One region of the Bartonella sp. WD16.2 genome, then DNA from elsewhere that is predicted to be linked to it. Evidence: predicted binding sites of a transcription regulator. Region 1 holds the regulator's gene; each other region holds the start of a gene.
The links. The regulator LexA, encoded in region 1, represses DNA repair genes until DNA is damaged. The targets are predictions, from matches to a motif close to TGTTCNNNNTGTGTTCNG.

Region 1 (10,591 bases):
TTATCAATCATGGTCACATCAATGTAAATGGTCGGCGTACGAATATTCAGTCATACCGCTGTAAACCAGGCGATGTTATTGAAGTTCGTGAAAAATCAAAGCAACTTGTTTTGGTCTTAGAATCTATACAGTTAGCTGAGCGTGATGTACCTGAATATATTGAAGCAGATCATAGCAAAATGAAAGCGACCTTTATTCGTATTCCTGCTTTTTCAGATGTTCCTTATGCTGTTCATATGGAACCTAATTTAGTTGTTGAATTTTATTCACGCTAAATTGAGTGTAAAAAATTATCATTTCCTAATTTGGTTGTATATTTTTAAAATTGGCGTCATTTTGTATCTATTGAAATTGATAACATTTTTAGAATCTGTTGGCATTATCAGTTTTTTGCTGCCATAAAGTCCGTGCATTTTATTTTTTTGACTGTTAATATGCAGTCTACAGACGAGATTTAACATAATTTAAATCTTATTATGTGTTACTATTTGTATCATGATTGTAAAATAAACCATTGTATTATACACAGGGTATAGTACTATAAATCAATCTTTTTAGTAATATCGGACAATAGAAAAATGTTGGTATAGGTGGTCTTTTGGAGGAGAATTTTGATGATTGCCATCCAATGTTTCGAGTTGCCCCTTCAACTGTAGAATTTAATAAATTACGTAAACGACTTTTACGCTATATACGGCAAGCGTTTGATGATTTCTCTATGTTGTCTTCAGGGAAAAAATGGCTTGTTGCTTTATCTGGTGGGAAAGATTCTTATGGTTTGTTGGCTCTTCTCTTAGATTTAAAATGGCGTGGTTTTTTACAAATTGAAATTTTAGCTTGTAATCTTGACCAAGGTCAACCAGGCTTTCCAAAGCATATTCTTCCTGATTTCTTGAATAATTATCAAATTCCTTATCGCATTGAATATCAGGATACTTATTCAGTTGTTACAGATAAATTAACACCAACACAAACATATTGTTCGCTTTGTTCCAGGTTGCGGCGCGGGCATTTGTATCGTATTGCCCGTGAGGAGAAGTGTTCTGCATTAGTACTTGGACATCATCGTGATGATGTTTTAGAAACATTTTTTATGAATTTATTTCATGGTGGTCGCTTAGCGGCTATGCCTGGAAAACTTATAAACGATGAAGGAGATCTTTTTGTTTTGCGTCCTCTTGTTTATGCAGCTGAAGAAGATATGAAGAAATTTTCTCAAGCAATGCAATTTCCTATTATTCCTTGTAATCTTTGTGGTAGTCAAAGTGGTTTACAACGCAATGCAATAAAAGAAATGCTAAACGATATCGAAAAAAGAATGCCAGGGCGTAAAGATACTATGATTCGTGCTTTGACAAATGTACGCCCAAGTCATTTACTTGATAAAAAACTTTTTTCCTTTAATGCTTTACTATAATTTAAACTGCAACACCATAAAGATCGTAGGCATCGGATTGTTCGATTTTAACGGTAACAAATTCACCGGTACGAAGTGGTCGCCGTGATGATACATGAACAACGCCATCTATCTCTGGAGCATCATATTTACTGCGGCCTTTAGCCACTTTACCTTGACTTTCATCAATGATGATTTGAAGTCTTTTTCCAATCTTTTTCTTTAAGAGACGAGTAGAAATTTGTTGTTGTTTTGCCATAAAGCGATGCCAACGGCTTTCTTTCACTTCTTCCGTAATGCTTTCTAATTCAAGATCATTTGCAGCAGCGCCTTTTACTGCTTCATATTTAAAGCAACCAGCACGTTCAATTTTTGTTTCTTCTAACCATTCGAGAAGCATCTCAAAATCTTCATTAGTTTCTCCTGGAAAACCAACAATGAATGTTGATCGCAAAGTGAGATCTGGACAAATTTTTCGCCACTTTTCAATTCTACGATTCGTTTTTTCCATATGAGCTGGGCGTTTCATATTGCGTAAAACAGTTGGTGATGCATGCTGAAAAGGGATATCTAAATAAGGGAGAATTTTTCCTGCAGCCATAAGTTCAATAACTTCATCAACATGGGGGTAAGGATAAACATAGTGCATTCGCACCCAAACACCTATATCTCCTAGTTCACGACAAAGATCCAAAAATTTAGCTTTTATTGTTCGGTCTTTCCAGGAACTTTCAGCATATTTAATATCAATACCATAAGCACTAGTATCTTGTGAAATAATCAAAAGTTCTTTTACACCTGCTTGTACAAGCTTCTCTGCTTCACGGAGAATATCACTTATGGGGCGCGAGACCAAATTACCACGCAGGGCAGGGATAATACAAAAACTACATCTATTAGAGCATCCTTCAGAAATTTTTAAATAAGCATAGTGGCGAGGTGTAAGACGGATACCTTGCGGCGGAACTAAATCAATAAAGGGGTCGTGTATTGGAGGAACGATTGTATGAACTGCTTGTATGACGTTTTCATATGCTTGTGGTCCAGTAATAGCTAATACACTAGGATGTGCTTGACGAATGACATCAGGTTCAGTGCCAAGGCATCCAGTTACAATAACTTTTCCGTTTTCTTTGATAGCTTTTTCAATATTAGCTAGTGATTCAGCTCGTGCAGAATCAAGAAAGCCACAAGTATTAACAATAACAAGATCGGCTCCTTGGTGTTTATGTGAGATTTCGTACCCCTCAGAACGAAGACTTGTAATAATACGCTCAGAATCTACAAGTGCTTTTGGGCAACCGAGAGAAACAAAACTAATACGAGGTACTGCCATAATTAATCCTTGTAATTCTTTAATAAAAATTTAGCTTATCTATTATTCTTACTTTTAGGAAAAATGTTCGTATGCCCTTTAAGCTTTAAATGTATTTGATACATTTTGAGACAAAATTATGTAAACTTATTTATAATATTTCACGAACATACAGAATATAAAAGACAAAGATGCTAATAAGTGGCATTATCGATTAACCATCATAGAAACGGTTTCATATGTATGAACATTCCATAAACGTACACAGCTTTTTATATATTTTCAGTTATTTTGTCTTTTAATAATGGCGAATAAGCCCAACAAGTTTGCCTTGTATGTGGACACGTTCAGGCCTATATATACGCGTTTCATAATGAGGATTTGCGGCTTCTAATGCAATCGAAACCCCTTTACGTCGGTAACGTTTTAAAGTTGCTTCTTGTTTATCAATTAATGCAACAATAATTTCACCTTGTGTTGCTGTACTTTGACGTTTAACAATTATAGTATCTCTATCAATAATACCTGCTTCAACCATAGAATCACCTTTAACTTCTAAAGCATAATACTCACCTAAACCAATCATATCAGGTGGAAGAGAAAGTGTATTTGTTTGTTGCTGTATTGCCGAAATGGGTACACCAGCAGCGATACGGCCCATAATAGGGATAGTAATATTTTCTTTGTTTTTTGTGTCAGAATTATCAAGATTATCAAAGTCTTGAAATGTTTTTCTTTTGTTTTTTTCTACTATACTTGGAAAAATTTTACGTGCAGAAGAAAGATCAAATGTTATTTTATCAGGAAGCCGGATAACTTCCACTGCACGAGCACGATTTGGTAAACGACGTATAAAACCACGCTCCTCTAAGGCTGTAATCAGCCTATGAATGCTCGATTTTGAAGCAAGCTCTAATGCATTTCTCATCTCATCAAAGGAGGGGGGAACACCAGTTTCTTTCATATGATTGTGAATGAATAAAAGTAGCTCATATTGTTTACATGTCAGCATTCAACATTCCAATCAAAAAATCGAAAAAGAAAAAATAGAAGACAAAGTATAAGTATTTCATGATTATTCTACAATTTTTTATAAAATAACGCAAAACTCTTTACTTTATTTTTGATTCTAGAAATTTAACTCTAGAGAAAGAATGCAGATTCAGTTGTTTTTTTATTTGATAATATTCTATATATCATTGTCGAATTGATATTTTATAGCTATATGTGGAATATCGTGTTTTTAGTAAGATGTAATGATCATTGACGAATAGAAAATTGCTTAAAATTTTAAATAAAGCTAATTTATATTAGCTATATTTCTTTCAGATACAATTATAACTTTTAATGTTCTTTTTTATGGGTATCAATCAAAACTTTCTCAAGTTAGATAATAACTTTCATATGGTTTTATAGTTAGTTTTTGAAAAGGATTATCTATACCTTAAAAATAGCCTCAAATATTTTACTTTTACTAACTTCTATTAGTAATATGTCAATTAAAGAATAATCTTTCAATTAAGTGTAAATAGTTACGAATTTCATAGTTGGAATCGCTTTATACAAATTATTAATTCATAAAATTTAGCTGCTGTTATGAACGGTTCAGTCACACTAAAATTGTGCAAAAAAAAGCAAAAAGTTCTTGAAGATCTGAATCATTAATATTCTATTATTCAGTTGAATAACACCATTTGCTGAAAAACGTATTTCCTGCCCATATTAATGGGTGTAAAGAATGCAATATGCTATTGTATATTATTCTACTTATATTCAAAAAGAATGCATAAAATAATGAGAAAGTTGAGTGCAATGAATAGTATTTTGGTAAACAAGGTAAAAAATAATATTTTTTCATAAAAGGTGTTGACCAAATGAAAAGTCGACCGTATGTTCCCATTTCATTTTCCACAAACAAAATAATTGTGTGGGAGCGCGTAGCTCAGTTGGTAGAGCAACTGACTTTTAATCAGTAGGTCCAGGGTTCGAATCCCTGCGCGCTCACCATAGATAATGTTTTAAAATTCCCCGTAAATTGGTGAAAAATTATTTAGACTATTTATAAATTATACTTATCTTCTATTATTCATATAAAATAAGCCCGATTTAATTCACAACTTATATTATGATGTTTTATTTCTGATTTTATATTTATAATCTATTGATTTTGTTTAACTTTAATACACATTAGGTAGTATATTATTTTCACAAATTGTAACAAATATTCTTTTATGTTACGTTACTATCTTGATGAGAGATTGATTTTTAGAATACCATGAATCTTAAGAATATAACCATTCATTGGGTATAAATTTCTGATTATACGCAAAGAATGCAATTTGATATTTACAGTAAAAGCTAAGAAGGGAATGCAGGGTGATAATGCTTTTAAATAGTAAAAAAAAATTAATCTTCGTTGTTAAAGTGATCTTTCAATTTGTGCCTATAATTGCTGTTGCTGGTTTATTAACAGCTTGTGCGAACCAAACAACACAATTTACAGGGAAAAGTCTCAATAATAAGACACCTGTGATAAAGGCGGCAAAGGCTGTTAATGTACCTGAAAAGGTTTTAAATGCACAGCAGAAATCAAAAAATAAAGGTGGTAGACCTGTTGTTGGTAAACCTTATCAAATAAAAGGGAAATGGTATTATCCAGAAAACGATCCAACTTATAAACGTGTTGGTCAAGCATCATGGTATGGTTCAGATTTTCATGGGCGTTTAACTGCAAATGGTGAAATCTATGATATGAATCTTTTAACTGCTGCCCATCCTACAATGCCTTTGCCCAGTTATGCTCGCGTTACAAACTTGGAAAATGGCTCTTCTATTATTGTTAGGGTAAATGACCGTGGTCCTTTTATAAAAGATAGAATTATTGATTTATCCAAACAAGCTGCGACAATTCTTGGTTATGTCGATAAAGGGGTGACAAATGTTAAAGTAGAGTATGTCGATAAAGCGCCTGTAAATGATTATGATAGTGCTTATTTAATGGCCTCTTATACATCTAGAGATTATAATTCATCTATGATGCTAGCATTAGCGAATACTCTAGAAGACAAGAAAGATACTATTAATACAGGTCACCAAAAACAACTAATGAAGGCCACGATGAATCCAAAACAACCAATTAGGACTTTTTTGATAAAATTACCAGATATTGGTCCTGTTTTGATTGATAAACCTACATTACTAGATCAAATAGCTTTTGCTGATAAATTTAATGAAGAAAATCCATGATAAACCGATTGTAATTGTTTTATTAAGGGAAAACACTGTGTTTTTTGCAATACGCATTTAAGAAGTGGCAAATAATCCAGGAAAACTCTGGATTAATATAAATGTCTTCATAAAAACAAAGTTGAGTTAATATATTTACAGCAAGCCAATAGCTGAATGAGATGTTATAGGTAAATTCTATATAACAAGGAAAAATGTATAATATGAAACATTAATAATATAATGTATTTTATAAATTTATTTTAATAATTATAAAGAAACATGAAAATTTTTTATAATTTGTAAATATATTCCTTGTAAAAAATGAATAACCTCTTTTTCCTTATACAATCTGCTTTTTGTGCTGTTTTTTAAACAAAGAGGAATCAATTGCATATAACATTAAAGTTTTTTCCTTATTTTAGAAATTAACGTTTAATAGATAAAAAGCATAAAATTTCAAATCTCTACACCACAATCGCTATTATTGATGGTGCATGATAATATGCTTTGCAAAACAGAGTAATATTTACTTTTTTCCTATTTTTATTAGCAAAATTAATGACAATTGAAGTAATATTTTATTTGTTTTTAAAATGCGCTTTATAAAGTAACAATTGGATGCTTGCAAAAATAATATAGGCCAGAGTGAAGAATTAAGGTTCATACGTGTCAGGGTATTTTATTACATTTGAAGGAGGGGAAGGAGCGGGCAAAACGACTCAAATTTCTTTGCTTGCACAATATCTTCGTAGCAAAAACCATGACGTTGTTATAACTCGAGAACCTGGAGGTACAGCGGGTGCTGAGGCAATGCGCTATATTTTATTATCAGGTAATACAGAACAATATGGTGCATTCATTGAAGCAGTTTTATTTACAGCAGCACGTGTTGACCATGTTACTGAAGTTATTTTACCTTCTTTGCAAGCAGGAAAAATTGTTTTATGTGATCGTTTTATTGATTCTATGCGTGTTTATCAGGGGCTTAATAATAAGGTAAATTCTCACCTTCTTTCTGTTTTAGAACGTATCGGTCTGGGTACAGTTATGCCTAATTTGACATTTTTGTTAGATATACCAGCAACGTTTGGTATGGAGCGCACAGATTTACGGAGAAAAGAAATTGGAAAGATCGATTATTTCGAAAAAGATCAATTAAATATTCAAGAGCAAAGACGGGAAGCTTTTCTCCAGTTGGCTAAAAATGAACCCTTTAGATTTCGTGTAATTGATGCAACTTGTGCAGTGGAAACAATAGCGTCACAAATAAAAGATATCTGTTATCAGTTAATATTAGGTCATGTGCCATGAGTGATATCAATTTTTTGCGTCAATATGACGACATCGAAGGGATTTTATCACCATCACAAAATAACATCATCATTGGTCATAAGGAAGTTCGCCACTTTTTGGCGCAAATACGTAAAGAAGGGTGTGTACATCATGCATTATTATTTGAAGGAGAGCGGGGGATTGGTAAAGCAACATTAGCATTTCACTTTGCTTGGAATATTTTAAGTAATCAAGAAAGTGGTTTTTTGCAGCCAGAACATGATTCAGTTGTATGGCATCAGATAATGCAGGGCAGTTACCCTGGTCTTATACATATTTCTCGCCATTTTGATTTAAAAACACAAAAGTTCAAAACAAGCATATCAATTGATGATATCCGCGACGTCATACATTTTTTAAACCAAACATCGCAAGATGGTGGATGGCGTATCATCATCATCGATTCTGCAGATGATATGAGTAGAAGTGCTGCTAATGCAATTCTCAAAATGCTTGAAGAGCCTCCCGTAAAGGCTTTATTTATTATTATTACACATTGTTCAGGAAAATTACTTCCAACAATTCGCTCACGCTGTCAACAGATCTCTCTACGACCATTGTGTGATGATGAAATAAAACAAGTCATTTCACATATTCTTTCTGATCAGGGTGATATCGATAAAGAAACCATGAAAATGGTTATTCAAAAATCCCAAGGAAACCCTCGGAAAGCGCTCTTACTTGCGTGTTATGGTGGACTTGAAATTGTTCAAACCATTGATAGTTTTTTAGAACAATCAGTTTGTAATTTAGCTCTTGTACACAATCTTGCTCAGACACTTTCTTCATCGGATTCGGATGTCAAATTTCAACAATTTTGTGATGAAATTCTTGATAAGATTCAAAAAAAGCTATTATTTCAGCTGAAAAGGGGACTCTCGCTCTTTCGAAAGAATATGCACAAACATGGCAAGAGATTTATCAGGAAATAGCGGAACTGCAATCATTTAATCTTGATAAAAAGCAATTTGTTATCAATCTGCTTTTAAAAGTTCATAAGATCATTCACGAAGCTAAGCTTTTTCCGTGACAATGTAATTAATAGGCGTTATGTCATTGTATCCTTTTTTATGTTTCAACTGGGTATAACATGCGTGACACATATTATATAACAACTCCAATTTTTTATCCTAATGGTGCTCCGCATATTGGGCATGCTTATAATGCAATTGTGAGTGATTCTTTAGCCCGTTTTCAACGATTGGACGGTAAAGACGTATTTTTTCTATCTGGTACGGATGAGCATGGTCTCAAAATGCAACAGGCAGCAGAAGCATTAAACATGACACCTCAGCAACTTGCAGACCGTAATAGTGCTATTTTTCAAAAAATGCTTACAGCGTTAAATTGCTCTAATGATGATTTTATTCGCACAACAGAAGAAAGACATCATCAAACCTGTCAAGCAATTTGGAAAAAAATGGAAGATAATGGAGATATTTATCTTGATCGTTATGCTGGTTGGTATTCGGTTCGTCAAGAATCTTATTATGAAGAAAAGGATACCCAAATTGGGGAAGATGGAATCCGTCGAGAAAAAGAACTAGGATCTCCAGTTGAGTGGAATGAAGAAGAAAGTTATTTTTTTAAGCTTTCCCGTTATGAAAAAGCTCTTCTTGAGCATTATGAAAAATATCCTGATCTCATTGCTCCCAATGAACGGCGTAATGAGATTATAAGTTTTATCAAATCAGGGTTGAAAGATATTTCCATTTCACGGACAAATTTTAATTGGGGGGTTGGTGTCCCAAATAACTCAAAGCATGTAATGTATGTTTGGGTTGATGCACTTACAAATTATCTTACAGCAATTGATTTTTTCAATGAAACATCAAAAAAACGTCATTTTTGGTCTGCAAGTACTCATATTATTGGCAAAGATATTATTCGTTTCCACGCAATCTATTGGCCAGCGTTTTTGATGTCAGCTGGGATTAAATTACCTAAACGTATTTTTGCACATGGTTTTTTGTTAAATCGCGGTGCAAAAATGTCAAAATCTGTTGGAAATGTAGTTGATCCTTTTGAAATAATCGACCGTTATGGTCTTGATCAAGTCCGTTATTTTTTTCTTCGTGAAGTACCATTCGGGCAAGATGGTAGTTATAATCACGAAAGTTTTGTAAATCGTATCAATGCAGATCTTGTTAATGATCTTGGCAATTTAGCACAACGCTCTTTGTCTATGATACAAAAAAATTGTGACGCAAAAATTCCTGTGCCAACTGAATTTTTAGCTCAAGATGAACAACTTTTAGAACAATCTCTTCAGATAATTGAGGTTGCACGCCAAGCTATGTTACGCCAGGCACCACATTTAGCGCTCTCAGCCATTTTTTCAGTTGTGGCAAATGCTAACCGTTATTTTGCTAGTGAAGAGCCTTGGAGTTTATGTAAAAGTAATCCAGAAAGATTTTTTACAGTTCTTTATGTAACTTTGGAAGTTTTGCGACGGATAGGTATTATACTTTTGCCTTTTATTCCTCAATCAGCTGCCAAACTTCTTGATAGTCTTGCGATTGCTAAGGAAGATCGCTTATTATGTCATATAAGCGATTCAAAAATTAAAGAAGGTGAAAATCTCCCATTACCGGTACCAATTTTTCCCCGTTATGTCTTTAAGAAAGCTGATGTAAATGATGTTGATTGATACGCACTGTCATCTTGATTTTGAAGATTTTGCTCAGAATTTGGATGGTGTTATTCAACGTGCTTTAGCTGTTGATGTTGGACGTATGATAACAATCTCAACACATGTTCATAAGTTAGATAAACTTTTAGCAATCACACAAGCTTATGATCAGGTTTTTTGTTCTGTTGGTACTCACCCCAATCATGTGTGTGAAGAACAGAATATTAAAGCTGAAGATCTTATTCATTTATCAAAACATCCTAAAATTGTTGCGTTTGGCGAATCTGGGCTTGATTATTATTATAATTATACTTCACCACAAGAGCAAAAGAAGAGTTTTCAGGAACATATCATTGCTTCTCGGGAAACGCAGCTACCTCTTGTAATTCATTCACGTAATGCGGATGCTGATATGGAACAAATATTGCGTGAACAAATGAAAGAAGGGGAATTTCCATTTATTTTTCATTGTTATTCGTCTGGCATGCAGCTTGCTCGTGCTGGCATTGAACTTGGTGGTTATATATCTTTTTCAGGTATTCTCACTTTTAAAAATGCACTTGAAATTCGTGAAATAGCAAAAATCATACCTTATGAACGTTTGTTAATTGAAACAGACTCACCATTTTTAGCGCCTGTGCCTCACCGTGGACAAACAAATGAGCCGTCTTTTGTGCGTCATACAGCG
Region 2 (10,591 bases), 750 kb from region 1:
GCTTTGAGGTGACGCAAGCGGTTTTAAAGACAGTATTTACAGAATTATTCGAGGCACGGGTCGTACTTGAGGCTATGATTTTAAAACCCAATATGGTGATTGATGGGAAAGATGTGCGTAAAGCTTGTGTTGAAGAAGTAGCTGGAAAAACTCTTCGTGTTCTCAAACAGACTGTTCCTTCTGCTGTTCCAGGGATTGCTTTTCTTTCAGGGGGTCAGTCAGATGAGGAAGCCACGGCTCATTTATCAGCTATGAATGCTTTAGGCCCATGGCCTTGGACATTGACTTTTTCTTATGGTCGTGCGTTGCAATCTGCGGCTTTGAAAACATGGGGTGGAAAACAGGACAATGTTGCAGCTGCACAAAAGGCTTTTTATCACCGCGCGCGGATGAACCATCTGGCAGCTTTAGGACAATGGACAAAAGAGCACGAACATTCTTGTGCTTGACTATTTATATGAGCATAATACGATTATCGTGGGAATGGTAGCCATTGTCTGACGTATTGATTCGTGTGTATCATCATGATCGGGTTGTGTTTTGCCTTTAAAGCGCATTTGTTTATGTCATGTGGTAGAGGCTGTGGTTGATGGTGTTCAGGTGAAGGTTTTTCAAACATGCCCATAGGTGGGGATGCGTGCATAGGGTGAGTGCATGGGGTGTGGAAGTTTACAGGGTGGATGACCCGATGCATAAGGTGTGTGGGTGCAGTGTATAGAGTGGAGGCGGTGATTGTGGGGATGGTGGTCGTTGTCTGATACGTTGATGCAGTGCATTATCATGATCGGGATTGTGTTTTGCCTTTAAAGCGCATCTGTTTGTGTTTGCTGTGGTAGAGGCTATAGTTGATGGTATTGAAGTGAAGGCTTTTCAAGCATGCCCATGGGTGGGGATGTGTGCATAGGGTGGAAGCCATGGCCGTGGGATGAGAACGTGTGGTGGATGGCGTATAAGAGATGTGGTGATAGATAGATATGATGACTGTCAAAATGGCGGCCATTGTTAACGCGTTGATTGCGTGCATCATCATGATCGGGGTTGTGTTTTGCCCTTAAAGCGCATTTGTTTGTGTTATATAATGGAGGCTGTGGTTGATGGTATGCAAGTGAAGGTTTTTCAAATATACCCATGGCGTGGAGGATAAGGTGTGCATAAGAGATGCGATGTATTGGATGGGGGCGATGATAGAGTAGATGCGTTGGATGTGAAAGTGTGCGTAGAATGGATGTGGTTATAAGTGTGGTGCATAAGGTATGAGGTGCAGTATATAGAATGAGAGTGGGGGCGGTGATTGTGAGAGTGGTAGTATTTAGAGTGGGTATGGCTTCATTGTAATTGTAGAAGATTCATAAAGTGCCGTTGAAAGATAGGTGTGTGTTGTTTGGTTTTGTTTATTTGCTATATGAATGCACAGTGAGTAAGGCTGACCATGCTGGGTCAGAGGCATCATGGGGGGTTGGTAATTGGCGTTCGTTGCGCCCAGTAATATCGATTGTGTAAATTTTTGTTCCTACACCTGCATTTTGACGAAAAAACATGAGTACACGACCGTTGGGTGCCCAAGTGGGTCCTTCATTATGAAAACCTGTGGTTAAAAGTCGTTCACCTTGTCCATTGGGGTGCATAACGCCAATGGAGAATTGTCCCTGAAATTGTTTTGTGAAAGCGATATAGTCACCGCGCGGTGACCAAATGGGGGTAGAATAGTTGCCCTCATTAAAAGAAATACGGTGAGGATTAGTGCCATCGGCATTCATAACATAAATTTGTGGTGTACCCTCACGGTCAGAGGAAAAGACGATCTGTTTGCCATCAGGTGAATAAGAGGCTGAGGTATCAATCGCTTTAGTTGTGGTTAAGCGTGTCATGGTGCGTGTGCGCAGATCCATTGTGTAAAGGTTTGCACTGCCATTATTTTGCAATAAACTCATAATCACTTTTTGCCCATCTGGCGAAAAGCGAGGGGCAATTGTCATATTGTCAAAAGTTCCTATTAATTCTCTTTGCCCCATTTCAATTTGCTGAAGATACACATGAGGTGTTTTGTTCTTATCATATGCCATATAGGTAATTTCTTGCCTATTGGGTGAAAAACGAGGTGTGAGGACTAATTCTCTCCCATCGGAAAGATAGGTTAGGTTTGCGCCATCTTGATCCATAATAGCTAAGCGTTTAACTCGTGCATCACGCGGGCCTGTTTCATCAACAAAAACAATGCGTGTATCAAAATAACCGCGTTCACCTGTCATTTTACCGTAGATTTCATCTGCAATCATATGTGCAACGCGTCGCCAGTGTTCTGGAGTTGTATAAAATCGCCGCCCTTTGATTTGGCGGTTACCAAAGACATCCCATAGACGAAAGTCAATTCTCAATCGTCCACTTGCTTCTCTATTGACATGTCCGGTGACCAACCCCTGAATATTCGTATGCTGCCATTCAAGAAAGCGTGGTTGACTGTTGGGATTGATGATTGTTTCAGGAAAAGACGCTCTGCTTAGTGGTAAAAAAAGTCCAGATCGTTCAAGATCTGCTGCAACGACAGCAGCAATCTTCAACCCTATTGAATCGTTGGATATGAAATCTGTGATTGCGATCGAGATGGGGTTAAAATCAGCACTGGCAATGGTTCCCTTCAGCTGTGCGTGGGCTGATGAAAAGCTGGAAAGCCATACACTTATGGTAACAATTAACCAAGAAAAAAGAGTGTATCTCATTCCTATCATGCTGGATTTATCCTTTCTTTTAAGAGAGACAATGTCTTTCATATTACATGAGCTTGCTTTTGGATTATAAAGTTTTCTCTTGAAGGGGATCAACATTAAAATCAAAACCTTGCCCCCATAAGTTATATTGATCACGCGGGAGATCTGGGTAGGGTTGGCATGCAAAAACAGCTGCATATACTTGTTGAATCATGACAGTTTGTTGGCTTTCATCACCTTTGAGAGCTTCAATGATTGGCGTACCTATAATCATTCCATTACGGTTTAATTGAAACTGCAAACGCACAACTGGACGGTTATTTAAATTTCCACCAATAGCAACAAGTTTAAGCTTTTTTTGAATACATGCACCCGCAAGATTGACAAGAGTTTGTGCCATTTTTGTGGTGTCGCCAATATCTTTTCGTGCACCTTGAGATTCTTGTTCTTTAGAGCGTTTTGCTCCACCTCCTTGCGTGCGTGCACGATTGATCAGATTGCTTTCATCCATTGCTAAGATATCCTCAATCGTTTGTTCACCTTTTTTGTGAGGAGATTTTTGGGATGAAGCGTGTTTGATGGGTTTTGGCTTCATTTTTGTAGTTGGAAGAGGAGCGTTTGTTGGCAGCTCAACGATTTGCTGTGGTTTTTTTTCAGGTTCTGTCGGAGCAGGTATTTGCGTTATTTGAGGTGTTTCTGGTTCCTCTGGTAGTGTTATATTTTCATTTTTTGGTGTCTCTTCAGTGATTTTTGAAGTGATTTCTGGCGTTGTTTGTGGAGAAGACTGTGTTTTCGTTTCTTGTATTTTTGGTGTTGTAAGGGATTGTGCTTTTGTTTCAGATGCATCTTTTTCACCAAAAGAGAGAGGTGTTGTCTCAACATTTTTATTTTGTAGTTTTTCTTTTGGCTTTAAGGGGGTTTGACTGTCGAGTGTTCCATCACCTATATGGTGTGCATCTTCTTTTTCTTGTGGCCACGTGGTTGGTTTTGGTGCTGGGCGTTCGTTAAATGGCGCATTTTCTGAGCCTTGTGCACTTGCAAGCTCTTGATCAAGGGGAGCTAAAGTGATGGGAATGGCCTCTAATTGGTGTTGAGGAAAAGAGGTGGAATGTGTCAGGTGCATCCCACCCAAGGTGAGAATGGCTATATGGGCTGCAAGTGAGAAAGCTAAGCTTTTTTTCATGCTATGATGAGAACTTGTATTCATCTTCTTTAAGCCTTAGCCTTTTTTACTGTTGATCGACGTTGTATAGGACTGTTGTATGGTTTTGTATGCGCTTTTTGCGATCATCTAATTTTATGGTTTTATTATTGCGCTAAACTAGCTAAAGCAACTTGCGAAAAACCGGCCTTTTGAATATCAGCAAGAAGTTGTAAAACTTTTTCATATTCAACAGTTTTGGCAGCGCGCACAAAAATGCGTTGGTTTTGCAATGTTTGATCAGTTGATAGCTGCTCTTTTAATTTTGTAATCAATGCTTGTGATGTAGAGTAATAGTTTTGATTGATTGCAAAACGCCCTTGTGCATCAAGTGAAACTGTTAAGGGAGGGCGGTCTGTTTGCACTGGTCCTGCTTGGCTTTGAGGCAAATCAAGAGGAACACCATTGACCAAAAGGGGCGCGGAGACCATAAAAATAATCAATAAAACAAGCATAACATCTACAAAAGGCGTTATGTTAATTTCATTGATTAAATGATTTTGCAAGCGACGGCGTTTTCGTGTGTTTTTCTGAGAAGGAGAAGCAAGAGAAAGTGCCATTAAAAACCGCCTATCGCAATGAATTTGAGGTTATTTTTTCATCAATTTGCCGTGACATGATCGTTGAAAATTCATCAGCAAAGCCCTCTATATGCGTTATGATTTGAGTGCTTTCATGCATGAGTTTATTATAAGCAATCACAGCGGGGATGGCCGCTAACAGGCCAATTGCTGTTGCTAAAAGAGCTTCTGCAATGCCTGGTGCTACCACTGCAAGGGATGTATTTTGAGAAGCTGAAATCGAAAGAAATGAATTCATAATCCCGACAACTGTTCCAAATAAGCCAATAAAGGGGGCAGCTGATCCAAGTGTAGCTAAGAAGCCTAATTTTGATTCTATTTTTGCACTTTCACGCCCTAAGGCTAAGTCCATGGCTTTTTCAATTCTGCTTTGTAAATTCAACGATGGTTGAACCCCTTTGGTGAGGGATTTTTTCCATTCCGTCATTGCTGCTATAAAAACAACGCAGATGCTGTTAGTATGATGGTTTTGATAGGTTACATAAAGCTCTTCTAAAGATTTGCCTGACCAAAAAATTTGCTCAAACTGTTTGATGTCATAGCGTATTTTTCGATAAGTAAATATTTTATCGATAATGATCGCCCAGCTCCATACCGATGCAAAAACAAGCCCAATCATAACAGCTTTGACAACCAAATTGGCTTGCATAAACAAGCTCCACATTCCAAGGGTATCTGGAGAGCCAAGTTCTATGTGCGCCATAGTATCGTTCCTTTAAATGAAAATTTATTTACAAAATCTCATTAAAGCATATTGTTTTATAGTTTCTAAATTTGACAAAACAAAGTTTTAAGTTTCTAAACAAAAAGATGTTCAAGTAGAAAAAACACTCAAAACCGCTTGTTTTTCCTCTGTTATTTTAAAAATAAGTCAGTTTTATTTTGAAACAAGTATGGAAGAAAAAAGACCTTTAGGTAAACGGCGTGGTTTTCCTGCTTGATTCATAATAGCAAGCGTTACTTTTGCTTCGACTAACAGGATGTTATCACGCATGATTTGTTGATTCATGAAAAAGCGTGCCCCTTGAACACCCTCTAGTCGTGTTTTAACCGTTAAAAGATCATCCATGTGTGCAGGGCGGGAATAAGTAATGTCTATGCGATGCACGACAAAAAATAGTTTTTCCCTTTGTATACCTGATGGTGACTGTGTGCCTGATGCTAACTCTATGTTATTACACCCTATGTTTCGCAAGAATTCTGAACGCCCCCGCTCAAAAAATTCCAAATAACGCGCATGATACACAACACCAGAAAAATCAGTATCTGCAACATAGACTCTTGTAGGGAGATCATGAACATAAGCTAAATCATCATTATGATCGGCTGAGGTATCGGTGGTGTGAGTATTGTTGACACAAATATTGTTGGCGTGAAGGTTGTTGGTACAAATATTGTTGGTGCGAATATTATGGGCAAGAGGGGTGTTGGGGGGTGTATTGTTAGTATGGGGGGTATTGATATACGTGTTATTGGTGGTGGTTTTAGTCATCTTCTTTTTCCCATAGAGTGGGTTGTGAGGAATGATCTGTGTCAGCTGATGGTGTAGATTTTTGTGAGGCTACTGGTTCAGGGGGACAAAGCCCTAAATGCGCCCAAGCTTTTTCTGTAATAATTCGCCCGCGGGCTGTACGCTGAATAAAACCTTGTTGCAGTAAATAAGGTTCAATAATATCTTCAATGGCGTCACGTGGTTCTGAGAGAGCAGCCGCAATTGTTTCAATGCCAACGGGGCCGCCTAGAAAAGTTTCTGCAATGAGGATCAGATAGCGCCGATCTAGAGGGTCAAGACCGAGGTGGTCAACTTCAAGGCGTGAAAGGGCTTCATCTGCAATGAAGCGGTCAATTTTTTCTGCGCCTTTAACCAGAGCAAAGTCACAAACCCGGCGCAATAATCTTCCTGCAATACGTGGGGTTCCACGTGCACGACATGCAATCTCATGGGCGCCATCATCACTTATCTGGACTGAAAAAAGGCGGGCATTACGCTGAACGATATATTCTAATTCTTCTATGGTATAAAAACTTAACCGGATGGGAATACCAAAACGATCCCGTAAAGGAGTGGTCAATAATCCTAAACGTGTGGTTGCTGCCACTAAGGTAAATTTAGCAAGCTCAATTTTGACTGAACGTGCTGCTGGTCCTTCACCAATGATTAAATCAAGTTGATAGTCTTCCATTGCTGGGTAAAGAATTTCTTCAATAGCTGGATTTAAACGGTGAATTTCATCAATAAACAAAACATCACGTTCTTCTAGGTTGGTTAAAAGGGCTGCCAAATCACCTGCTTTAGCAATGACCGGTCCTGATGTTGAACGAAAATTAACGCCTAATTCTTTAGCCATAATTTGCGAAAGTGTTGTTTTTCCTAACCCTGGTGGCCCTACAAATAAAACGTGATCTAAAGCTTCTTGGCGTGCTTTTGCTGCTTCAATAAATATTTTTAAGTTTGCACGCGCTGCTTCTTGACCAATAAAATCATCAAGGACTTGTGGCCTTAAGGAACGATCTGGGTCATTGGGAAGGGGTATGGCACCAAGAAGGCGTTGGCTTTCATCTTTACGCATTGTTACCTTGTATATATGTTACCTTGTATTTATCTGAGCAGAAAAATATTGTATTTTAAAAAGTTACCTTGTGTTGGATGAATTGGAAAGCAATTTAAGACCATGGCGAATGAGAAGCGCTGAGGAAACAGTTTCTTCTTCAAGGCTAGAGAGTGCGCAAGACAAAGCTTGTGCTGCTTGATCACGCTCAAAACCAAGTTTGATCAAAGCCGATAGTGCATCGTTGACAGGTTGATTGGTTTCTTGTGCCTGGAGGTTTGAAGTAAAATGCGCAGTGTTTTTGCTCTCTTCATTAAAGGGCAGTGTTTTGTTTTTGAATTCGCTTATAATTCTTTCACTAACTTTTTGACCGATGCCAGGGGCACGTTTGATCATTGCTACATCATTTAATGCAATTGCTTGGGCAAGTTCACCGGGGGATAAAGTTCCTAAAATGGCTAAGGCAACTTTTGCACCTACTCCTGGCACATTTTGTAGCAGGCAAAACCAGTCTCGTTCAGCTTTTGTGGTGAAACCAAAAAGACGAATGGCCTCTGCGCGAACATGTGTTTCAATAAACAGGTTTAAGTGTTCACCAAGGGTTGGTAAAGAAGATAAAAGCCTGTTTGACACAAAAACACTATATCCCACACCTTGCACATCAAGAATGATATGATCGTCACAGATACTGTCAAGTATGCCTTTTAATTTGCCAATCATATATTAACCTTGTGAACTGTAGGATAAGTTAGTACGGTGGGTGCTGTGACAAAGTGCCAGTGCCAGCGCATCAGCTGCGTCACTACTGTCAAATTCAGCACGTGGGAGAAGAGTTTTGACCATCATATGGATTTGTTCTTTTGCACCATGGCCCACACCAATAACAGACTTTTTAATGGTGTTTGGGGCATATTCAGAAACTGGAAGACCTGCTTGGGCTGGCACGAGAAGTGCAATGGCACGTGCTTGACCAAGTTTTAAAGTGGCAGTGGCATCTTTGTTAACAAAAACATTCTCAACAGCTGCTTCATGAGGCATAAAACGATGTACAACATCAGAAAGCCCTTGATGAAGTTGACATAGCCTGGAAGCAAGGTGACTTTGTGTATCAGAGCGTAGTGTGCCTGATGCGATAAAATGTAGATGATTGCCTAATAGATCAACGACGCCCCACCCTGTTCGCTGTAGTCCAGGATCGATGCCTATAATACGAATCACTTTTACCATATAATTAAGCCTATGTTATTTCTTTGTTCTTGAATAGATGCAATACACAAAAAGAACATAGAAACATTAATACAATCCAAAAGAATACAGTAAAAACGCTAAAAGAATACAATGAAATACTAAAAGAGTGTAATGAAAATAATTGAAAAAGAGTTGAGCTTTTTATGCAGAGAAAGGTGTAGAGCTGAAAACGCCAATGGTGAGGAGCTGTTTTTTTAAAGTGGTGGCAAGGGATTTTAAGAGGTTTGAGAATGATGGAAAAGGGCGAGGTTGAGGATGGGTGGAGAGAATGAAGGGTTTTAGAATGGTAGTGGTGAGGTTTGAATGTGTTGGTGAGGACGTGTCTGGCAAGAGCGTGGAGGAGTAGGAAGCTTGCATTGATGAGAGGAAAATGAAAACAAGGTTGAGTTGTATCGGTGAAGGGTAGGGCATTTAAGGCGAGGGATGGAAGAGCGCGGGGCTGAAAACACTAGTGGTGAGGAACTGGTTTTAAAGTGGTAGCAAGGGATTTTAAGAAGTTTAAGAATGATGGAAAAGGGCAAGGTTGAGGATGGGTGGAGAGAATGAAGGGTTTTAGAATGGTAGTGGTGAGGTTTGAATGTGTTGGTGAGGACGTGTCTGACAAGAGCGTGGAGGAGTAGAAAGCTTGCATTGATGAGAGGAAAATGAGAACAAGGTTGAGTTGTATCGGTGGAGGGTAGGGCATTGATGTGAAAGGCGGGTTTGGGAGATTGGGAGATGACTTGGGAGAAGAGATCGGGAGTTTGAGGGAGTGCTGGTGGAAGAGGATGGCATTTAAGGGTGAGGGAGGGGAAAAGTGCAGAGCTGAAAGCGCTAGTGGTGAGAAGCTAGTTTTAAGTGACGGCAAGGGATTTTTTAAGAGCGCCGAAAAGCACGTTTGAGTAATTGAATTTGTTTGCTTACAGGATTGTTCTTTTTTAAGGTTTTGCAAGAGGCTTGATCAATATCATAACTGATATGGCGCATACGCTCTTCTAAACGCAGAGAACGTGCTACAAAATGGCGGAAAATTTCTGGTAATTCTGCCCAATGAGCGGTCTGAGGTCCTAGTGATGGTGTATGAAGAGAAATTTTTGCAATCTCTTTTTGTATTTGTTCAGGAGACATTTCCCCTTCACGCCCTGCACGAAAAAGCAAAAGTCGGGAGGCAATTTGCATCAGCCGTGTACTTAAATACATAGCTTCTTTTGCATAGAGTGCAGAAGTTTCGACTGAAAGGTGACGCGTAGCACATTTACCTTCTTTATCGATGTAATCTGCCGTTTCTTCAATAAGGTTCATCGTCTCTTCATAGAGGTGGTTAAAAACGCTTTCAAAAGCATCGTGTTCCATCATGATAATGGTTTTATCTTGTGAAGGTCCATGTGCACTCACGTCTTTATACTCCATACTCCAATATGAGAAATAATGAAATTAAAGATCTATTTTCTCATTGTTATAGAAAATGCCTTTTTAAAGGCAATTGCGCAATAGACTTTTTATGCTAAGGTTAATGAGCAAAATGGCAATATTTATAAATTTGTTTTGTTTCTTGAAAGTATAAGACGATGAGTTTTTTTTCTTTCATAATAGTAGGCTACAGCAAATTGTATTGCGATACCGCTTATCATCAAGAGGGTGTCAGAAAAAAATGTGCTTGTCGTTAGTGTTTTGAAAATTTGTCCGCACATTGCAAAAATAGTGCCGGTGACAAAAACTGGTAAGCTCTGTTTGCCTAAAATCGCTAAGGGGTGCTTTGGGGAGACGTGAAATCGCTCATGCAAGCAGGGGATACAAAGGATCAAAGATGCTAGGGCTAGAATATGCACTAAGCGGGGAAGGCTTAAGAACGTTTTATTAAAGTTCATAAGGGGTGAAGACCAGTCAGACGATCCAAAACTTCCCCACCACTCTAAGCGCACCCATAGCAGTGCAAATACAAGATAACTTGCTGAAAAAATCACAATTAAAGGACGAAAAATGATTTTTCCTCCTTGTTTGAGATATACAGCACTTGTTAACCCGATAATGAAAAGAAATTGCCATGATAAAGGATTAAGAAACCACTGCCCTTGGAGTGGATAAGAAGGTGGTGCAATGCTATAAAAGCCACATATAAGGTATATTATCAATGATATAAAAAGAAGAAGACCTTTATGTTTGTCTGTGAGATAAAGAGCAAAAGGGGCAAACAACAGGCAAATAATATAAAGAGAAAGAATATTATTATAGCCTAGTTGATGGCCAAGGCTTAAAATACTTAAAAATGTGATAAAAGGTTGTGTTAGAAATATCCTCATATTATTCATGGATAAAAGTTGTTCTGAG
Region 3 (10,591 bases), 190 kb from region 1:
TATTAATTAAAGCTCGCCCACGCGATTGCGGCGTACCAATAGGTAAACGCCAAACTTTCTCTTTATAGACAATTCCACGTGACGAAAAGAAAAGAACCGGTGTATGTGTATTAGCTACAAATAAACGGGTTACAAAATCCTCATCTTTTGTAGCCATACCAGAACGCCCCTTACCCCCACGACGTTGGGCACGGTACGTATTTAAAGGCACACGTTTAATATAACCACTATGACTAACTGTCACCACCATTTCTTCTGGTGCGATCAGATCTTCATTATCCATATCCGCACTACCGAAACCAAAAACAGTGCGCCGAGGAGTTGCAAATACTTCACGAAGAGCGTTTAGTTCATCTTTAACAATACCCATAATTCGTGAACGCGATGCCAAAATATCAAGATAATCGGTAATATCTACACCAATTTTATTTAATTCGTCAGCAATCTCATCGCGACCAAGTGCTGTTAACCTCTGCAAACGCAACTCCAAAATAGCACGCGCTTGTTCTTCTGATAAATGATATGTATTATCCTCATGGATAATATGACGAGGATCATCAATAAGCTTAATTAAAGGTGCTATATTAATAGCCAACCAACGCCGCTCCATTAATTGTGCGCGCGCTATTTGTGGATCAGATGCCTTGCGAATTAATGCTATAATTTCATCAATATTAGCAACAGCAATAGCAAGCCCAACTAAAACATGTGCACGCTCACGCGCTCTACGTAAAAGATATTTTGTTCTCCGACTTACCACTTCTTCACGGAAAGAAACAAATGCACGAAGTATATCAAGCAACGTCATCTGCTCAGGTTTTCCGCCATTCAACGCAACCATATTACAACCAAAAGAGGCCTGCAGTGGCGTATAACGATATAGTTGATTTAAAACAACATCCGCAACAGCTTCTCTCTTAAGCTCAATAACAACCCGATACCCATCACGATCAGATTCATCACGTAAATCAGAAACTCCATCAATACGTTTATCACGAACTAATTCAGCTATCTTTTCAATCATTGTAGCTTTATTAATCTGGTAAGGTATTTCGCTTACGATAATTGCCTGCCGATTATTACGAATTTCTTCGATATCGACTTTAGCACGCATAATAATTGAACCCCGCCCCGTTTCATACGCCGAACGAATACCCGAACAGCCAAGAATAATACCACCCGTAGGAAAATCAGGACCAGGAATGATTTTAATCATCTCATCTAGCGTTATACTGGGATCATCAATTAAAGCGATACATCCATCAACAACTTCACCAAGATTATGTGGAGGAATATTAGTCGCCATTCCTACAGCAATACCACCCGATCCATTTACCAAAAGGTTAGGAAAACGTGCTGGTAAAACCATAGGCTCACGTTCACGTCCATCATAATTATCTTGAAAATCAACAGTATCCTTATCGATATCAGCTAAAAGTTCTTCTGAGATTTTCTCTAAACGACACTCTGTATAACGCATCGCTGCAGGTGGATCACCATCAATAGAACCAAAATTCCCTTGCCCGTTAATCAACGGATTTCGCAAAGAAAAATCCTGCGCCATGCGCACTAATGCATCATAAATCGAAGCATCACCGTGAGGATGAAATTTCCCCATTACTTCACCAACAACACCCGCTGACTTACGATAAGATTTGTTGAAAGAAAGACCCATTTCATTCATTGCATGAAGAATACGACGATGAACAGGTTTCAATCCATCACGCACATCAGGTAATGCACGTGATACAATCACGCTCATCGCATAATCGAGATAGGAGCGTTGCATTTCTTCAATAATACTAACTGGCTCAATACCGGTCAGCACATCACGTTCTGTCAGTGGAGTAAGATCGGTCACAGTTCTAATACTTTCAAAAAAGAATCATTTTGATCTTTTATATCGAAAAATACTTTAAAATGCTAACTCCCCTCCCCATAAGAGAGTAAGAATTGAACAATAATTTCTAATATATTACTTGTTTATATGAAGAATCAGAAATGAAATGAACATAATCCGCTCCCCTGAGTTAAAAAATGAAATAAACAATGCCCAATGCAATCTTTTCAAATTCCCCGCGTATCTTAGGCAATCTTCTCAACAAAAATACTAAAATAAAGACTTTAAGAAATAGATCATTGCCTTTACAATAATCTTTCATCTTCAATCTACTTACCATGCTTTTTGACATGAGCACAACTTAGCGCTCCTTATGTTATAACCTGCCACATACCTTCTAATACATTTACTAATCAGTTTAACTGCATGATACAAAATAAGTTTCTTTTTACTTTTCTTATAAGACAATAAACTTTAAATTAGAAATTTACCCTTCTTGTTTGAAAATAAAAAGCAATAATAACATCTTTTATAGATTATCAAAATGGAACGTCATCATCCAATTGGTGTGAAAAATTTCCTTCCAAATAATTATTGTTTTGGCTAAAATTTTCTTTTCGATCCAAACTACTATCCCCAAAGTCATCACTACCTAATGGATTTTCGTGCATTCTCTCCCCACCATCCATAGCGCCACGACCTTCAAGCATTTGTAATTCACCGCGATATTTTTGTAAAACAATTTCTGTCGTATAACGATCATTACCATTTTGATCTTGCCATTTGCGTGTTTGCAATTGACCTTCAATATAAATTTTACTGCCTTTTTTTAGATATTGCTCCGCAATTTTTACAAGATTTTCATTAAAAATAACAATGCTATGCCACTCGGTGCGTTCTTTACGTTCATTCGTATTACGGTCACGCCAGCTTTCCGAAGTGGCAATACGTAGATTTGCCACTTGATCACCAGAATTCAAACGACGGATTTCAGGATCAGCACCAAGATTACCAATCAAAATAACTTTATTAAGGCTACCAGCCATTATACAAACTCCAAAATTTAAACTACCTTCTTATAGTAAAAGACAATAAAAACATCTAGCTTATATCCATCATAAAGGAAAAAAGCTGTACTTTTACTTCTCTTTCCAAAAGAATTTACACTCTTCTTTCTCTTATAATAATGGAACACATTGTAATTTCAAAGGAAAGGTCTTATTTCATATAATAGTGTAAATTTTTTGTTCATACGCCAAGGATCAACATGTCTCACCAGAAATATATATCTATTCGCGGCGCACGTGAACATAACCTTAAAAATATCGATCTTGACCTTCCTCGCAATAAATTAATTATTATAACAGGACTTTCCGGCTCAGGTAAATCATCCTTAGCTTTTGATACAATTTACGCCGAAGGTCAACGTCGTTATGTTGAAAGCCTTTCTGCCTATGCACGCCAATTTTTGGAAATGATGCAAAAACCAAACGTTGATCAAATAGATGGTCTGTCCCCTGCTATCTCTATCGAACAAAAAACCACTAGCCGTAATCCTCGTTCAACAGTTGGTACTGTAACTGAAATTTATGATTATATGCGCCTTCTCTTTGCTCGTATCGGTATCCCTTATTCACCTGCCACAGGCCTCCCTATTGAAAATCAGACAATCAGCCAAATGGTTGACCAAATTATGGCCTTACCAGAGGGTACGCGGATTTTTATTATGGCACCTTTAGTGCGAGGAAGAAAAGGTGAATATAAAAAAGAGCTAGCAGAACTTTTAAGAAAAGGATTTCAACGTGCCAAAGTTGATGGCAATTTCTACGAAATTCCTGACATCCCTCCTCTTAATAAAAAATATAAACATGATATAGACGTAGTGGTAGATCGCCTTGTTGTGTGTCATGACATTACTTCTCGTTTAGCTGATAGTATAGAAACCTGTCTGCAGATTGCAAACGGACTTGCGATTGCTGAAATGGCAGATCAACCTTTGACAATAAAGGAAACCTCAAAGGAATCTACCAACAAATCAAAAAATGAAACACATAAACGACTCATTTTTTCAGAAAAATTCGCCTGCCCTATATCCGGATTCTCTATTCCTGAAATCGAGCCACGCCTTTTTTCATTCAACAACCCTTTTGGTGCTTGTCCCACTTGTGATGGGCTTGGCATTCAAAAAGCAATTGACCCAGCAAAAATTGTACCCAATGAAAATCTTACTTTAAAATCTGGAGCCATTGCCCCTTGGTTTAAATCACCCTCACCTTACCATAACCAAATACTAAAAGCGTTAGGCAAAGCCTATGAATTTAAACTTACAGATAAATGGTGTGAACTTTCAGATGAAGCCCAGCATGTTATTTTATACGGTACAAAAACAAAAGAAATTCCCCTTATTCACGAAGATGAAGGCTGCTCTAACACAACAACCCAATATTTTGAAGGCGTTATTCCAAATATGGAACGGCGATGGAAAGAAACCGATTCTGCTGGCTCATATAAAGAAATCGAATATTACATGTCTTCTTCACCTTGTCGAGCTTGTAATGGTCATCGGTTAAAACCAGAAGCACTCTGTGTTAAAATTAACGAAATGCACATTGGGCAAGTATCAGAACTCTCTATCCTAAAAGCAAATGATTGGTTTGCTAATATTGATCAGTATCTTAATAAAAAACAACGTAGTATTGCAGCACGTATTTTAAAAGAAATCCGTAAACGTTTAGAATTTTTAAATCATGTGGGACTTGAATATCTTACCTTATCTCGAAATTCAGGAACACTTTCAGGCGGAGAAAGTCAACGCATTCGGCTAGCGTCTCAAATTGGTTCTGGCCTCACAGGTGTTCTTTATGTTTTAGATGAACCGTCTATTGGTCTACACCAACGCGATAATGGACTCCTTTTAAAAACGTTGTGCCATTTACGTGATCTTGGCAATACAGTTATCGTTGTTGAACATGATGAAGATGCCATTTTTACAGCAGATTATGTAGTGGATATTGGCCCTGCTGCAGGCGTTCATGGTGGAGAAGTTATTGCTCAAGGTACACCGCAGGAAATTATGAATAATCCATCCTCGCTTACAGGCCAATATCTTTCAGGAAAAATGGCAGTTACTATGCCCGCTAAGCGACGTAAAATATCAAAGTCAAAAGTACTCAAAGTAATTGGTGCCCAAGGTAATAACCTTAAAAATATTAATGTCGATATCCCTCTTGGGACTTTTACTTGCGTAACTGGTGTTTCAGGTGGAGGAAAATCAACATTTCTTATTGAAACTCTCTTTAAAGCTGCGTCACGCCACATTATGGGAAGTCATCAAAACCCAGCAACCTATACCAAAATCGAAGGACTAGAATTGCTTGATAAGGTCATTGATATTAATCAATCACCTATTGGGCGTACTCCACGCTCCAATCCAGCAACTTATACAGGTGCTTTTACCGCAATCCGCGATTGGTTTGCTGAGCTTCCTGAATCAAAGGCTCGTGGTTATCAAGCAGGACGTTTTTCATTTAATGTCAAAGGGGGACGTTGTGAAGCATGCCAAGGCGATGGTGTTATCAAAATTGAAATGCACTTTTTACCTGACATCTACGTTACATGTGACATATGCCAAGGAAAACGCTATAATAGAGAAACGCTAGAAGTAAAATTTAAAGGAAAATCTATTGCTGACGTACTTGATATGACAGTTGAAAAAGCTGAAAAATTTTTTCAAGCTGTCCCTGCCATTCATAACACAATGAAGACTCTTGTTAAAACTGGCCTTGGCTATATCAAAGTTGGACAACAGGCTACAACGCTTTCTGGTGGTGAAGCCCAGCGCGTAAAACTTGCCAAAGAACTTTCACGAAAAACAACAGGCCGCACACTCTATATTTTAGACGAACCAACAACGGGTTTACATTTTCACGATGTTGCAAAACTTCTTGAAGTTTTGCATGAACTCGTTGAGCAAGGCAATACAGTTGTAGTTATTGAGCATAATCTTGAAGTCATTAAAACGGCTGATTGGATTATTGATTTAGGACCAGAAGGTGGAGATGGCGGTGGTCAAATTGTTGCAATTGGCCGCCCTGAAGATATTATAAATATCCCTGAATCCTATACTGGAAAATTTCTAAAAGAGCTTTTGTTACGCAGACCTTTGCATAATTTAGACTCTTAAAACAAGTCGTAAAATAATTTACGCACCTAATAATGTAATGATGTATAAATAAGGTTTATAACTTATAATTGTATCATTTTTATTCTTCACAAGCCTTTTTATGTTATAATATAATAACATTTTACTTCATATGTCCTGTTGGAATTATTTGCCAAAAAAACACACAATTATATTATTTTTGATTTCTTCGTACAGAAACTATTTGTTGGCACATCTCGTGCTTATCAATATAATGTATAGTAGCCTAAAAAGACAAAATAACGTTGGAGATCATTTCAGCATGAAAAAGATTGAAGCTATTATAAAACCTTTTAAACTGGATGAAGTGAAAGAAGCACTTCAAAAAGTTGGTTTACAGGAAATTACTGTAACAGAAGCAAAAGGTTTTAGCAATCAAGAGGAGTATACAGAACTTTACCGTGGTGCTCAATATGTTGTTGATTTTCTACCTAAAGTAAAAATTGAAGTTGTTATTGCAGACGAAATTCTAGAACAAACTATTGAAGCAATACGTAAAGCAGCTCAAACAAAACATAGCGGCGATGGAAAAATATTTGTTTCATCCATTGATAATGCTATTCGTATTCGTACTGGTGAATCTGGCATTGATGCTCTTTAATATTTACAAAATTTTACTTTTTCTATCTACCTCAGTCCAATAAGGAAATTGCATATGACAACCGTATCAAACATACTTAAACAGATTGCAGATAATGACATACGCTTTGTCGATTTACGTTTCACCGACCCGTGGAGTAAATTACATCACGTCACAATAGATGTTACCGCAATCACTGAAGATACATTCACCGATGGTGTTATGTTTGATGGTTCTTCAATTGCTGGATGGAAAACAATTAATGAATCCGATATGGTATTGATGCCAGATCCAGAAACAACTCATATGGATCCCTTTTTTGCTCAGTCTACTTTAGTCATACTTTGTGACGTACTCGATCCTGTTTCCGGAGAATTGTATAGTAGAGATCCGCGTTCTATTGCAAAAAGAGCAGAAGCTTATATGAAATCTTTAGGTATAGGTGATACAGTTAATATAGGTCCAGAAGCAGAATTTTTTATTTTTGACGACGTACGTTATAAAAATGATCCATATAATACAGGCTTTAAGCTTGATTCAAGTGAACTTCCATCAAATGATGATACTGAATATGAAATGGGCAATCTTGGGCATCGACCACGTATGAAATGTGGTTATTTTCCAGTTCCTCCTATCGACTCTTGTCAAGACATGCGTTCTGAAATGCTTACTGCACTAAAAGACATGGGTGTAAGTGTTGAAAAACATCATCATGAAGTAGCTGCAGCTCAACACGAATTGGGTATTCGATACGATACATTAGTTCGACAAGCTGATAAAGTGCAAATTTTTAAATATGCTGTGCATCAAATTGCAAACAGTTATGGTAAAACAGCGACTTTCATGCCAAAGCCAATTTTTGGTGATAATGGTTCAGGCATGCATGTTCATATATCAATTTGGAAAGATGGAAAACCAACCTTTGCAGGAAATGAATATGCCGGATTATCAGAAACCTGCTTATTTTTTATCGGTGGTATCATTAAACATGCAAAAGCAATCAACGCTTTCACAAACCCATCTACTAATTCCTATAAGCGTTTAGTTCCTGGGTTTGAAGCACCTGTTCTTCTTGCCTATTCTGCACGCAATCGTTCGGCGTCTTGTCGTATTCCATTCAGCTCTTCACCAAATTCAAAACGCGTGGAAATCCGTTTCCCAGATCTAACAGCAAATCCATATCTAGCGTTTGCAGCACTCTTAATGGCTGGTCTTGACGGTATTAAAAACAAAATTCATCCTGGACAAGCTATGGATAAAGATCTTTATGACCTGCCCCCTAAAGAACTTAAAGACATTCCTACAGTCTCAGGTAGCTTACGTGAAGCACTTGAAGCTCTTGATAAAGATCGCAGCTTTCTTAAAGCAGGAGATGTCTTTGATGACGACCAAATCAATTCTTTCATTGAATTGAAAATGCAAGAAGTTTTGCGTTATGAAATGACTCCACATCCTATTGAATTTGATATGTATTATTCTGTTTAAAGAATAAATCATACTGCTTAATCTAAAAATGGAGGTTGAAGCCTCCATTTTTTGTGATGTTTTTTCTAAAGAGCATGAACCACCCTTTTACTAAGATATTTTTCCTTTATAAAAGAGATTGAATCCTTTCGAATCAATAATCAAGGTTTCTAATGTTGCAGATTTATCGATCTTTTTTTATTCTTTTATGCTTTGTTTCTATTATATCAACAGTGCAAGCTAATGGAGTAACCAATGAAGAATTGATAAATCTACAAAAGGAAATTTCTATTTATAATAAAGCACTTAAAGAAATTGATTCAAATGCTATCTTAAATGCTATTCCTCCCCAAATTATCGAGAGTTTAACGACTAAAAAGAATATCAATAAAGCACAATTTCAACAAATAATAAAAAATCAAATAGAACAGCTAGCGAAAAATTATAAAATTGAGAATATAAAAATCGACCAAACGCAAAAACGTGAAGGAAAACTCGATAATGGCATTCCTTATTTTATTATGCCTTTAGAAATTGCAATTATAATAAATAATGGAAAAAAATTTTATATTAAAAGTGAAATTATTGCCCTTCTCGAAAATAATCAGTGGTATTTTATTCGCGGCAATGACAACACAGCTTTAAATATAACTAATGAAGCTTTCCCCGGACTTGAAAAAATAAAAATCAATTCAACAAAAATTATAAAAATATCGTAATTGAAAATTTCATGTTTATGTATGAACAGAAGAAAATTCCACTTATGCACAGGCAGTAATGATTGTAGCCGCTGCATTAAATTCGGCCTTTTTGTAAGTTCGCCGCATCACCGCTTCCTCATCAATACCCCATTGTTTCTTCGTCCAGTTCTCATCTAAATGAGCAATATCCCAAGCATTATCCAAATTAATTCTCTTTTCAGCTACAGCAAAAGCAATAAGGGCAGAGCCCGTTAAAGTAGTCATTGCATGAAGTGCAGCAAGTATATAAGGGGATTCTATTTTGCGTAAATAATTACTCACCGCTTGAATAGCTTCCCATGGTTGTTCAATATGCATAAGTCCTGCTGCTATATTAAAACGTGCACCAAGTTTTTCTTCTGCCCAATCAAGTAAAAAATCCCATTGTTTACATTGTTGTTCTACAAGTTCTTTTGGTGTTTGTGCACGATAAAAAATCATATCACATGCAACAAAACGCAATAAATCTTCAAAAATAATTTGCATATTGTCGGCTATACCATCAACAACAGTGTTAACAAGACGTGTAATTGGCATTTTTCCTGGATCAATGTTCTTTTCCTGCACAGTGAATTCTTGTGCTACTAATGAAGCGAGTGCTTCTGTTGGTATGAGAAGACAGCGCTTTGCAGGTGTTTTTACGGAAGCCCCATCTAATAATATGGAAAAACCTTCCTCTCTATGTGCAATACTTACTTCTTTATAAAATCGTTTAGTCAATGGTTGACACGAAAGCTTTTGTACTGTGTAGACAGGATTATCCTCATTTAACGGTATATTAAAATCATCTAAAATTTTACGCATATTATTCTACTTCTAATATCTTAATTAATCTTCTGAATTTTCTAGAATAGAATCCATACACTTTTCGTACATTAGATATCATTTGATAAGCTTAAGAAAAACTAATTGTACTCATTTTAATTGATTTCGCTATCGATATCTAAGATTAAACTCTTAACGTAGTAATTCCTTTACTTGCATAGCAATCTCTACACGAGACTCAAAAGAATTATAAAGGGATGATTAAGAAGATAACTATTAACCGTTTGCATTACAAACAAAATAATTAAATAATGAAACTGATATACCTAATTGAAAATACAGCATAATTTTCCGACCATCACATCAAAAAATAGGATATCCAGCTATTGAATTAAAATTGCTAAATCTTCATTCTTAAATGAAGTAAAACTTTAAATATTATTTTATTACAGATTAAAAACAATACCCGCTTATAAGTTCAAATCATTTCTTATATTTCACTATCGACAGTTTATAATATAAAATTGTTATCGTCTTTTACTAAATAAAACTCCAGTGATATTTTTCTCATAACTTGGTAATTGATAATTAAATTCCTCACAAATTCCTTTTTGTAATGGCAAGTAATTAAACACTTCTAATAAACTTGCGTTACTACAATTAATAAAATTAAGCTGAATTTTTCTTATTACTCTGTATCACCATCGTCTTCATTAAAAGCCAAAAGATTAAAACTTTGTACCATATGAGGCGGTAAAGGAGCTATAATATCTAATATGCCTCCTGAGGGATGAGGAATACGAATACGGCGTGCATGAAGATGAAGGCGATTTTGAATACCGCCAGGTAATTCCCAATTATTGTCAGAAAAAAAATATTTTGAATCGCCAATAATTGGATGATTCATATAAGCTGCGTGAACACGTAGCTGATGTGTTCTACCGGTATAAGGCTCCATTTCTAACCAAGATAGAACCCGTCCTCGCGTATCTAAAACACGA

Region 2: the regulator LexA is predicted to act here: its motif matches at 8,277-8,294, upstream of ruvC (crossover junction endodeoxyribonuclease RuvC).
Region 3: the regulator LexA is predicted to act here: its motif matches at 2,923-2,940, upstream of uvrA (excinuclease ABC subunit UvrA).

What each region holds. Positions count from the first base shown of each region.
Region 1 covers NZ_CP019781.1:716,678-727,268, forward strand. The annotation lists gene rpsD (30S ribosomal protein S4) at 1-275, shown strand, start outside; gene ttcA (tRNA 2-thiocytidine(32) synthetase TtcA) at 629-1,417, shown strand; gene rimO (30S ribosomal protein S12 methylthiotransferase RimO) at 1,419-2,732, opposite strand; gene lexA (transcriptional repressor LexA) at 3,010-3,723, opposite strand; tRNA gene BWD162_RS02940 (tRNA-Lys) at 4,643-4,718, shown strand; gene BWD162_RS02945 (septal ring lytic transglycosylase RlpA family protein) at 5,094-5,957, shown strand; gene tmk (dTMP kinase) at 6,606-7,250, shown strand; partial or broken gene BWD162_RS02955 (DNA polymerase III subunit delta') at 7,247-8,301, shown strand; gene metG (methionine--tRNA ligase) at 8,362-9,921, shown strand; gene BWD162_RS02965 (TatD family hydrolase) at 9,911-10,591, shown strand, end outside.
Region 2 covers NZ_CP019781.1:1,469,942-1,480,532, reverse strand. The annotation lists gene BWD162_RS06510 (class I fructose-bisphosphate aldolase) at 1-449, shown strand, start outside; gene tolB (Tol-Pal system beta propeller repeat protein TolB) at 1,392-2,726, opposite strand; gene BWD162_RS06500 (cell envelope biogenesis protein TolA) at 2,791-3,912, opposite strand; gene tolR (protein TolR) at 4,014-4,466, opposite strand; gene tolQ (protein TolQ) at 4,477-5,190, opposite strand; gene BWD162_RS06485 (YbgC/FadM family acyl-CoA thioesterase) at 5,365-5,850, opposite strand; gene ruvB (Holliday junction branch migration DNA helicase RuvB) at 5,972-7,057, opposite strand; gene ruvA (Holliday junction branch migration protein RuvA) at 7,121-7,756, opposite strand; gene ruvC (crossover junction endodeoxyribonuclease RuvC) at 7,760-8,263, opposite strand; gene BWD162_RS06460 (DUF1465 family protein) at 9,140-9,658, opposite strand; gene BWD162_RS06455 (OpgC family protein) at 9,796-10,591, opposite strand, start outside.
Region 3 covers NZ_CP019781.1:906,315-916,905, forward strand. The annotation lists gene gyrA (DNA gyrase subunit A) at 1-1,861, opposite strand, end outside; gene ssb (single-stranded DNA-binding protein) at 2,380-2,886, opposite strand; gene uvrA (excinuclease ABC subunit UvrA) at 3,108-6,023, shown strand; gene BWD162_RS03850 (P-II family nitrogen regulator) at 6,304-6,642, shown strand; gene glnA (type I glutamate--ammonia ligase) at 6,697-8,106, shown strand; gene BWD162_RS03860 (hypothetical protein) at 8,259-8,804, shown strand; gene BWD162_RS03865 (ATP12 family chaperone protein) at 8,847-9,629, opposite strand; partial or broken gene BWD162_RS03870 (RluA family pseudouridine synthase) at 10,279-10,591, opposite strand, start outside.